2 regions of the Methylomusa anaerophila genome follow, and region 2 is predicted to be linked to the other one. Evidence: riboswitches for the same ligand, from Rfam matches in the RefSeq annotation. Region 2 holds a riboswitch; the other holds the start of a gene.
The links. A riboswitch is a leader RNA that binds a small molecule or an ion and turns the genes downstream of it on or off. The one in region 2 is predicted to bind cobalamin.
Positions count from the first base shown of each region.

Region 1: it holds a riboswitch for cobalamin, as region 2 does, so the genes downstream of both, MAMMFC1_RS14080 (precorrin-8X methylmutase) here and MAMMFC1_RS10820 (type II secretion system protein GspD) in region 2, are expected to answer to the same signal.

Region 1 is NZ_AP018449.1:3,141,539-3,147,169, forward strand. Features, by position in the region: gene MAMMFC1_RS14060 (ABC transporter ATP-binding protein) at 1-250, shown strand, start outside; gene MAMMFC1_RS14065 (ABC transporter permease) at 257-1,471, shown strand; gene MAMMFC1_RS14070 (adenosylcobinamide amidohydrolase) at 1,558-2,718, shown strand; gene MAMMFC1_RS14075 (hypothetical protein) at 2,790-3,128, shown strand; cobalamin riboswitch at 3,156-3,338, shown strand; gene MAMMFC1_RS14080 (precorrin-8X methylmutase) at 3,505-4,152, shown strand; gene MAMMFC1_RS14085 (TonB-dependent receptor plug domain-containing protein) at 4,417-5,631, shown strand, end outside.
Region 2 is NZ_AP018449.1:2,391,622-2,397,252, reverse strand. Features, by position in the region: gene MAMMFC1_RS10825 (hypothetical protein) at 1-380, opposite strand, end outside; gene MAMMFC1_RS10820 (type II secretion system protein GspD) at 502-1,800, opposite strand; cobalamin riboswitch at 1,999-2,182, opposite strand; gene MAMMFC1_RS10815 (HEPN domain-containing protein) at 2,520-2,927, opposite strand; gene MAMMFC1_RS10810 (nucleotidyltransferase domain-containing protein) at 2,917-3,273, opposite strand; gene MAMMFC1_RS10805 (hypothetical protein) at 3,553-3,747, opposite strand; gene MAMMFC1_RS10800 (hypothetical protein) at 3,897-5,141, opposite strand; gene MAMMFC1_RS10795 (TonB-dependent receptor domain-containing protein) at 5,309-5,631, opposite strand, start outside.

The DNA of each region.
Region 1 (5,631 bases), 750 kb from region 2:
CGGCCAGCGTCAGCGGGTAGCCGTTGCCCGAGCGCTGGTCAACGACCCCAGCATCATCCTGGCTGATGAACCGACAGGCAACCTTGACACTAAATCAGGTAATGAAATCATGACCGTCTTTGGTGAACTTAACCGCCAAGGGCGAACGATTATTTTGGTCACCCACGAACCGGACATCGCCAACCAGACCCGTCGTGTCGTTTACGTTCGGGACGGCATTATCGTTCGTGACGAAACAAGACAGGGGTGATCTTAGATGATATGGGAAAGTCTGCTGATTGCCCTGGAAAGTCTTAAAGCCAACAAGCTTCGTTCCACTCTCACCATGTTGGGTATAATTATCGGCGTCGGCGCTGTTATTGCCATGGTGTCCATCGGTATGGGCGTGCGGGAGAATGTCCAAAAGTCCCTTGCCGGACTGGGCAGCAATCTTCTGATGGTTTCACCCGGCGCCACATCTCCAACCGGGGTGCGCATGGCCGCCGGCTCGAACATCAGCCTGACGCTCAGGGACTCCCAGGCCATTGCCCGGGAAATACCGGGAGTGGGATTGGTGGCGCCAGGCGTTTTCCGCCAGTACCAGGTGGTGTACGGCAACAAGAACTGGGTGACCTTGGTGCAAGGGACGACGCCTGAATTTATTGGTGTGAGGAATTTTAACCTGGAAAAGGGAACTTTTTTTACTTTCAAGGATGTGGATACCCGGGCGCGGGTGATGGTTCTCGGCAAAGTAGCGGCCGACAATTTGTTTGGCGAGATTAATCCGGTAGGTAAGACGGTGCGCATCAACAAAGCGCCCTTTCGGGTGATCGGTGTGCTGGAAGCTAAGGGACAATCGCCTTCCGGGCATGATTTGGACGACTTAGCGGTTATTCCGATTACCACCGCCCAGGAACGGGTGATGGGCATTACGTATTTGAACAGTATCAGCGTTACAGCCGCCGGCGCCGATGTTATCGACCAGGTGCAGGCTGACATTACCGGCCTGTTGCGCACGCGCCACCGTATCGCCGCCAACACGACCGATGATTTTACCGTCCGCAACCTGACGTCGATTATGGCGACGGCGGATGAGACTTCCAAAACGATAACGCTGCTCTTGGGAAACATTGCCGCCATCTCGCTGTTGGTGGGCGGTATTGGCATTATGAACATTATGCTGGTATCAGTTACCGAACGTACCCGGGAGATTGGCATCCGCAAAGCTCTTGGCGCCACTTATCGCAACATCCTGTTCCAGTTCTTAATCGAGGCGGGAGTCATCGGCGTGACCGGCGGCATTATGGGCATTGGCCTGGGTATTGCCGGTTCCCGTATCATTGCCGCCGTCGCCCACTGGAACACTGTAATTTCATTTGCTTCGATTTTTCTGGCTTTTGGCTTCTCTGTCGGCATCGGCTTATTCTTTGGCCTTTATCCGGCGCGGAAAGCCGCTCTTTTGGACCCGATTGAGGCGCTGCGATATGAATAAGAACAAGGAGGCAGTATGTTTGAAACATTCCATAGGGGATAAATGCGCAAAGAGGAATTGAATTTTAGTTAGGTGGGAGAAACAAAATGAGAAAGCTGTACATATTGCTGATATTGATTTTTTATTGCAGTGTTGTTCCTTGTGCCGGCAATGAAAGAATAGAATTATATACTTTATCAACAGGTGATCCGGTTTACCGGCAGAATACCTGCGTCGTCATTGCTTTTAAACAGCCCCGCACGGTTCTTGGCACTTCGGTAATAAACGGAGGATACCGTGAAGACTTAAAAGCAATATTTAATCATGACATGAAGGACGCCGTTATGAACGCGGATTCCTATCCGGAGTATATGCAGGGAGTGGCAAGGAATTTGGGACTTGACCCTGACAGGGTGTCCGGCATGGGAACGGGCGCATCCATGGACAATGTCGCCATTCAGTCGGCAAGCTACCAAACACTAACCGTAACCGCCATAGCGACCGGCGGGGTGGAAGAAAACGGCGGCCGGGTAGGTGATCCGGCTGAGTATTTTAATCCGGGACAAAAAACCCGGCTGCATAAACCGGGTACCATCAACATCATGCTGGTAATTGACGCCGATATACCGCCCGGTACATTGGCCAGAGCGCTGGTTACCTGTACCGAAGCCAAAACGGCGGCGCTGCAGGAATTAATGGCCGGCAGCAAGTATTCCAGCGGACTGGCGACAGGTTCGGGGACCGACCAAACAATAATAATTGCCAATCCGGGTTCGCCACTATATTTGGAGGATGCCGGCAAACATTCCAAATTAGGTGAACTGATCGGCCGCACCGTAAAGCAGGCAGTCAAAGAAGCCTTGTTCCGGCAAACCGGATTATCACCCCAAAAACAGCATAGCGTGCTTAGGCGCATGAACCGGTTCGGCCTGACGGAAGAAACACTGTATCAGGAATATTTGCAAAAAAATGGCTATCTAGAAAAACAACGGTTTTTAGACTGCTTGCAACAGTTGGACAAGGACCCCCGGTTGGTGACATATACATCCCTGTATGTTCATTTACTGGATCAGTTTAACTGGCAATTGTTGTCCGGCGACGAAACCGTGGCCGCCGGTAATGAGTTGCTGCTGCTGTCTGCCGGTAAATTCGGTGTTTTGCCGCGGGCAATCGCCGCCGAGGCGAAACTGGAAAACTGTATTCAGGCATGGTCCGGCCTGGTTGTCGATATATTAAGAGCAAAACTGGCCGGTTCTCAAGGGGACTGAGGAGTGCTATTGACTATATGACCACTATATGGAGTAATATATAAAAAGATAATTTTAATGAGGTGAGAATAATGATGAATGAAAAGAAACATCCTGAACATCCTGAATTTCAACTTCCCGATGATCCACATGCGAAGCACCGTTATGAAAGTGCAATGAAACACGTTCAATTTGCGAAAGAAGCAGGGAAATCTTCAGAAAAAATTCATGAGATTTTTCGAAAAGTAATGAATTTTGACACTAAAGACATTGAAAAAATTCCTCAGGATGAAGCACACAAAAAATACCGTTCTGCCGTAATTCATGCCCAGAAAGCAATCGAAAACGGCAAATCTTCCGAAGAAGCTCATGAAATATTTGCGAATATTGTCTCTGGAAAGACTGAAGGACAGTGTCATCATTGCAAATAGCTTATTATTAACATGTTTACTTAAACTGCATAGTGAAAAAAGTTAGGTGTCTGAAAGGACTTAATAGGGAAGTCCGGTGCAATGCCGGCGCGGTCCCGCCACTGTAACGGGGAGCAAGCTTAAGATATGCCACTGAGATCTGCCATCTTGGGAAGGTTTAGGTAAGCCATGATCCGGAGCCAGGAGAACTGCCTAACTGATAATCACCGTTGTACCCACGAGCGATGGGGAGGGGGATTACCGTGAAAGATCTCTTGACTTAGAAGGGCTCTGTGTCAAGGATTTATTCATGCTGAATTTAACTCTCCTGGTCTTATGACCAGGAGTTTTCATTTGGTATGATACTGTACATAACTATATTTTAAGGAGGCGCATTATGGAATATATCATGGATCCTGGTTTGATTGAAACCCGCAGTATGGAAATTATAGGTTCCTATTTGGATGAACTGGGACTGGAACTTTCACCGGCGGCTGTTAAGGTGTATTCCCGTATTATTCATGCGGCAGGTGATCCTGATTACGCCAAACACATCAGGATTCATCCTGACGCAATCACCGCCGGGTGTGCTGCTTTGGCAGCAGGACGGGATATTTATTGTGATGTGGAAATGGTCCGTACAGGAATTAATAAGCGGCTTTCATCCTATGGCGGTAAGGTGTACTGTTTAATTGGCAGCGAAGAAACCGCTCGGCTTGCCAAAAGCGTCATTACCCGGGCGATGTCCGCCGCCATTAGGCAGTTTGGCGGGCAATTAGACGGTGTTATTGTTGCCATTGGCAATGCGCCGGCCGCGTTGTTTGAACTTTCAACCCTAATGGAACGAACCGGTATCCGGCCGGCGCTGGTAATCGGCGTGCCTGCCGGCTTTGTCGGGGCGGCAGAATCAAAAGCTTTGCTGCACGCAGCTTCGCCTGTGCCTTATATTACTGTTTTAGGTAACAAGGGAGGCAGCCCTATTGCCGTAGCAGCCTTGGACGCCCTTTGGTACATGACAGAAACAGTATCCAATAATGTTATATAGGAGAAAACGCATGATGAATGACGCTTGGGCGAGGGACTCAAGGTGCTGGTTGTGCAATTCATAAAGGGCAATCGGAAGAATATTATGAACAGTATAAAAAATAAAAACTGTATAAAAAATCCATCATTCTGGCGCTGGCTTTGGGGACGAGCGTCACTGTAAGCGTGTTCTCGGTGTGGCCCAGGCAGCGTAGCCGCAGTTGTTCAGCCAGGAATACAAGAAGGTTATTGAGACTTGATATTATACTTTGAAAGGGAGATAAAAATGGCGTTTAGAACCAAGATTATTAAAAAAATAAAAAACATTAAAAATATTAATAAGAAGGCAATAATCCCAATCGCTGCGCTTACTTCGTGCACAATGGCCATTGCCGGCATGACTATCAGCAATGCCGCAGCGCCGGAAGAGGAACAGGAGTTTAACTTTGAACAGGTAATGGTAACTGCCCAACGATATCAGAAGAGCGATATCGATACCCCGGCTTCGACCAGTGTCTATACATATGAAGATCTTAAGTCAACAGGGGCCCGGAATGTGGCGGAAGCGTTAAAACAAGCGGCAGGACTTACATATTCTTCTTTTGGCCCCAGCGGGGCCTCTATGACTACCATGACGACCAAGATAATAATACGGGGTGTTTCAACAGGCACCCTTGTTCTTGTCAATGGCACACCGCTTAATCTGCGTGGGTTGTATAATCTGGAAGACATACCTGTCGAGAACATCGAAAGGATTGAAATTGTCAAAGGCGGCGGTTCAGTACTATACGGCAGCGAGGCTACCGGCGGGGTCATCAACATTATTACCAAGAAAAACCTGCAAAACTCTGTGAAAATTTCCGGCGGCAATTATGGGCAGCAAGACCATAGTTTTACTCTTCAGGCAGGAAAGCTGGGATTAAATTATAATTTTGAAAAATGGGGCGACTTGGGAAATATTTCTAAATCAATAGCAAACGGCAAAGAGATGAACATGTTTTTTCCCGGGCTGGAGCGCAATAATCAGACGCTTTCTTACCAGTTTAGTAAAGCCGTATCGTTGCTATACAGCCATAATAGCTCAGAGTCGCTTTACGACTATAAGTTCGGGACAGGCTATGCTGCGAATCTGATTGGCAAGACAAGATACAGCAGGGTATATACGGATGAAAAGGATTTTGTCCAGCTGCAGTATGACCAGGATCATATAAAGGGATCGCTGTATTATAACTATAAAACGATGAACACCTTAGGGACAGACTACTATTCTTCATCAGGCTCCGCCGCCGGGTATCCTAAAAAAACAAGTGAAACAAGCAGAAGCAGCACTTACGGCTTTGATCTTCAAAAAGACTGGATGATTCATGCCAATAAATTATTGCTGGGTGTTACTTACCAAAATGAGTATTATGACCCTAATATCAGCAATACCCTGGATTATCAGCGGGACAACTATTCGGTATACGGACAGTGGGAACAGCCTGCAGGCAAGGCTGATACA
Region 2 (5,631 bases):
AACAAATGGCCGTAACCGGGAATAGCCATATTGTATTTTCTTTCGGCAAAAAAACGGGGATAGCGGGGAAAATACGGGCTAAGGTCCGTGTAAGCCGAAACATAGTAGTAATCGTCAATCACCCGCTCCCAGCCGCGGGGCTGGAGCAATGTGTCATCAGCCAGGGTGCCGGAAACAACCTCTCCCAGGTCATTGGTGCTAACCGTCGTACCTTTTTTAAATTGGATCAGATCGCCCACTGCCCATCCCTGGGGATGCAGTTTGGCGTCCTTGGGCAAAGTCCTGGTCGCCGCCTGCACCCAGGGGACAGTCAGCAAAAAGTACAATACCAAACCCAATAGGACGCCCGCCATCCGTCTAAGAGAAACACAACGCTGCATAACTCCCCATCTCCTTTGATAATTCTCAGGCCAACCCGTCATTTATAATTCACTGTTATTATTGTAGTATCCGATGCCAGATTCTGTCAATGCTGCATCCCTAGTTACAAGCCTCTCCTTACTACTCTATCAATTTCGGGGTAATTAGGATAATCAGCTCGCTTTCAGTTTTTTCCTTGGTTGTCGAGCGAAAGAACTGCCCGATGATGGGTATATCGCCCAATAGCGGGAATTTGACCGTATCCTGGGTTTCCTGGCGCTGGATCAGACCGCCAAGCACGATTGTTTCGCCGTTTTTTACCCGCAGCGTTGTTTCGGCCTGGCGGGTCCGGATGTTGGGGTTGCCGCTGCTGGTAGTGTCCGTTTTGTTGCTGACTTCCGGTTTGATATGGGTGCTTATAGTGCCGTCCGCATGGATGGTGGGCGTCACTTCCAGTTTGATGCCCACTTCCACGTAGGTGACCGTGGTGATGGTCGTGCCGCTGGAAATCTGCGTACTTTCCACCGCCAGCTTGTCGCCGATGAGAATTTGCGCCGTCTGTCCGTCCAAAGCGGCAATCCGCGGGCTGGCCAGCAGCCGGCCTTTTTTGGTTTCCACCAGATGGCGAATCGTGGCCGAAACATTGACGCCGTATTCCTCATGGTTGGGAATGCCCAGCCCGAGGCGAAAAGAACTGCCGTCGGTCGTCGCCGCGCCCGGCAAGGCGGTGACCGGCCCCCAGTCGATGCCGATTTTTCTGGCATCGTCCCGCGATACCTCGATCGCTTCGGCTTCAAAAATAACCTGCTTCGGCGCGACATCAATCCTGGCCAGCATGTCCTTAACCATGGCGCAGTCCTCCTCGCTGCCGACCGCCACCAGCATGCCGTTAATAATTTCCGCCCTGACCCGGTTATCCGGAAATAAAGCGGCAAGCATCGCTTTCACTTGCTCGGCCTTTACGTATTCCAGCTTGATGACCAGCGGCGACAGCCCGGTATTTGCCGGCAGGCCGGGGTCGGGGGCCGGCAGGTCGAAGGCAGGCTGCGGCGCGGCCGCCGGAGCCTGATCCGGCGGGTTGGCCGGCGGATCAGCGGGATTCGCCGCCGGCGCCTGCCCCGGCGTACTGTCCGGGCCGCCGGCTGGCGCCGCACCGGCAGCGGCCGGCGGCGGTCCGTCATTCACCGCGTCGGTCGAAGCGGCAACCGGCAGCGTAAAAATAAGCAATCCCGCAATCAAGGCAGCAACCGCGGTTTTTCGGTATTGTCGCAAAAACATTTTCTCGCCTCGTTTCTCTAAGAAGCAGACAGTTATCGAATAGGGCCGGCCCTGCGCCAAAGCAAAAGAGCCAGTACAACAGTACCAGCTCCTTTTACAAACACCGGACCGCCGTATAGCCAATGTTTTGATTTTTCGCGTTGTTTTTAGACCTGATTGCACGCCGGTCAGGGCCGGGTCCTGATAGCCCTGGATGGTTGGTGCTGCCCGCCTGCCCGATTAAGAGATCCTTCCTTTCCCGGGCGAATAAATCCCACAAAAAGCAAAAAACTCCCTCACGGGAGGTACGTACGCTAGACTGGCGGGACAGGCCTGACGGCCGGCCGTTCCGTAATCTCCTCCCTGTCGCTCGCAGGTCAAATGGCGATTGCCGGACAGGCAGTTCTCCTGACTCCGGTTCATCGCTTCCCCGCGCCTTCCCAAAGCAGGCCGCTTCAGTGGCAACTAGGCGAGATTGCTCCCCGTTACAGTGGCGGGACCGTGCCGGCATCACACCGGTCTTCCCTATTAAGCCCCCAAGGGCACCTATCCCGTATTTTCCTTTTCTGCTTCTTATGATATCTTAGGATAAATATAGCGTAAATCCCTCATATGAGGTATTTGGTGGATAATTATGCACAATTGTCAAAAAAAAATTGTCTGCCATTACGGATAAGGCTGGTATTGGAGAGTGTCAGAGACGGGGTTCTTGACAACTATTGTGCTTTTAAGTGAGTCACAGAACCGTCCCTATGCCACTCACGTTTGCCGCTCATTTGTTCTATTTCGTCCTGTTTGTGCCTGTGGCGGTATGTAACTTATGAAATATTTGTACTTTTGAAAATAAGCAGTGGATAAGCAGTTTTTTATAAAGACTTCCGGCATTTCCGTATGGGTTTTTGCTATTCACTAATTTCTATCAAACTATCAATGAAAGCATTCATGAATGTGATAAAAGTTTGAGCATTGTTTAATTGTTGCAAAGTCTCTTCCCTGCTAACAATATAAAAATCATCATAATCAGTCTTATTCCTTACCCTGAAAGCATTGGCCAGCATCTGGTAATAATTCGTTTCAACCCTTTTACTAGCAATATACTGCTGATTAAAATAGCCTAAAATACTTGAATGTTTTTTAGAATCAAAACTATCTATAGCCAATAATGCTCTAGTTGCATGAAACATCGCATAATATGACCGGTTAATTGAGTTTGCTAGCCGACTTTCTTCAAAAGCATCCTGAGCATCCGCAAGACATTCCTTCGCCTTTAACATACGATACTTAGACAACTCTAACATATCAGCTTGCATAAAATTCAATACCTTCGTTCTTTACATTACGGTAAAAAGGCAATACTGGCAACCAATGATAAAACTGTTCATAATTTTTATCAATAATTGCCGGAAGAACACCATATTTAACAGAAATATCGGTCATTACTTCTGCAAGAACATTATTATATTTACATAATTCAGCATCACGTAAATTGACCAACACCATTACATCCATATCTGAATACACTTCTTCTTCTCCACGAGCATACGAACCAAAAAGGATTACCTGGCGTAAGTCATCACCAAAAATTCTGCGCATACTGCCAACTATTTCATCCATAATTTTATTTACGTAATCTTTCTTATCTTTAGCGATAGGCATAGCCCATGTTTCCTTTCCTTATATTTCATCTACATTCTATCTACACATTATCATTATTACCAAATCTTCGTCAAGCTAAATCCACTTCTGGGAGTAACGCCACCAAATTGCCTGACATTATAATCCTTCCAGGAAAAAATTCGCTATAACCTCATTATAGCGTTTTATAAGGAAAAATGAACACCGTACAAAATGTCGTCCTGCATCAAATTCATTTGTATACCAGATTCTGTCAATGTCGAATTAACCCCCTTGCGTGGAGTGTCAGGGGACGGGGTTCTACTGTGTTTTTAAATGAGTCACAGAACCGTCCCTTTTGACACTCGGCGGGTTGGCCGGCGGATCAGCGGGATTCGCGGCCGGCGCCGGTCCGTCATTCACTGCGTCGGCCAAAGCGGCAACCGGCAGCGTAAAAATAAGCAATCCCGCAATCAAGGCAGCAACCGCGGTTTTTCGGTATTGTCGCAAAAACATTTCCTCGCCTCGTTTCTCTAAGAAGCAGACAGTTATCGAATAGGGCCGGCCCTGCGCCAAAGCAAAAGAGCCAGTACAACAGTACCAGCTCCTTTTACAAACACCGGACCGCCGTATAGCCAACGGCGGCGCAGGAAAAAACGATAGGATTACTTCGTGGTTTTGATTTTTCGGGCTGCTTTCAGGCCGGATTGCACGCCGGGCAGGGCCGGGTCCTGATAGCCCTGGAGGGTGGCGCCCGCCTGCCCGATTAAGGCGACGGAGTTGAGGTTGGGATATTGGGAGCCGCCCAGTATCGTTTGCGCCGGCAAACTCACTATGGAGGTGTAAGTAGATGCGATGCGGAGGTCGACCTGGTTGCCTTGGGCGAACCACAGCCGGTCGGCGGCAGTTTCATAAAGCAGCGCCCAGTAGTAACCGGCGGTGTTGAAACTCTGTTTTTCCGTGCCGAGGCTGCCGGAGGCGATAGCCGTCGCTGTGGTTTTGTACACCTTCCCGGTCATTGTTGCGTAGCCGGGGGTGTACCTGCCGACCAGAAGATAGGCATCGCCGGCGGTGCTGAGGGTAATATCCCGGAATTCGTACGGAATTGCCGTGCCCGACGTAAAAGGCGTGGCCACCGTCATATCGGCGAGGTTCACCACATTCAGCTTGGACTCCCCGCTGTTGTAGGTCCCGTCATCCCGCTGCTTGCCGCCAACGGCGGCAACGTAGAGCTTGTTATTGTAAGACTTCAGGGTGAAGGCGTTTTTGCCCACCTGAGCGGCAGTGCCGACTGCAGCCAAGGTGCTTTTATTGAGTTTAACCACTTTGCTGGTCAGGTAATTAGGGTTGGTCGCATAATCATCGTCCACTTCCGTAAACAGGCCGTAGACGTAGTCACCCACGGCGGCAATGGCCACACCGTGTTTTTCATAGCCCGTGGTCCCCGGGAATGTGTAGGTGGCGGTCACGGAGTAGGCATCGCCCGCCATGTTGATTTGAACGATCTTCGCGGTGTCATAGTCCACCGCGTAGAGATAGCTCCCGGATGTGGCGATGCCGTATAAGTTGACAATGTTGGCGCCGGCCAAATCGGCAATAGATTTCACCTGGGTCCACGGGGATGTGGCCGGGTTGTAGATTAGGACTTCAGGGTTACCTGTAGCGGCAGTATAGTTATAAACAAGCATCCGGGGCTGGCCGTTGGCGTCGGTGAAGGAGTGCACCGCCGGGGCGCCGTTCAAAGGCGTGGAGACGGCGCTGGGGGTTACGGAGCCGGTGCTTGTGATGGTCCCCACTTTCCCCTGGCTATAACCGGAGTTCACCACCGTATAGGCGGAGTTGGCCCAGGCGGTGGTAGCAAAGGCCATCACCAGCGCTAAGACGATCCATACTTTTTTAAACAGTTTCATACTCATGTCCCCTCCTATTTTTACAGTCCTGATTTTCCGCTTGCTGCTTGTCCCGAAGTTGCTTTCACCCCCTTTCGCTGCTTTAAGGCTTTTCGCATCACCTCCTTTCCTGGAATTCCATTTCTGTTAACCTGGTATGTCAGAACACATGTAACTCTTACGCAAGGCTAAAAATTATATTGCACTGTCGCGTAGTAAGTCCGTCCCTGCAGCGGATAGGCAGCGTTGGACTCCTTCCTCACATTTAGGCCGTAACCGTCGGTTTCCGTATAAATCTCCTTCAGTTCCGGTCCCTTGTCAAAAAGATCGTTGACGCCGACAACCAACTGGGCATTTTTGTTCAGTTGGTACCGGCAGCCCAACCCTACGGTAGTAAGCGCCGTCTGCATATATTGACTAGAACCACCACCCAAAGTAGATAAACTATCGGCGTAATACTGTTCGCCCGTATAGTTTATTTCCGTGAACAGGGCTGTCTTGCTGTCCGGAC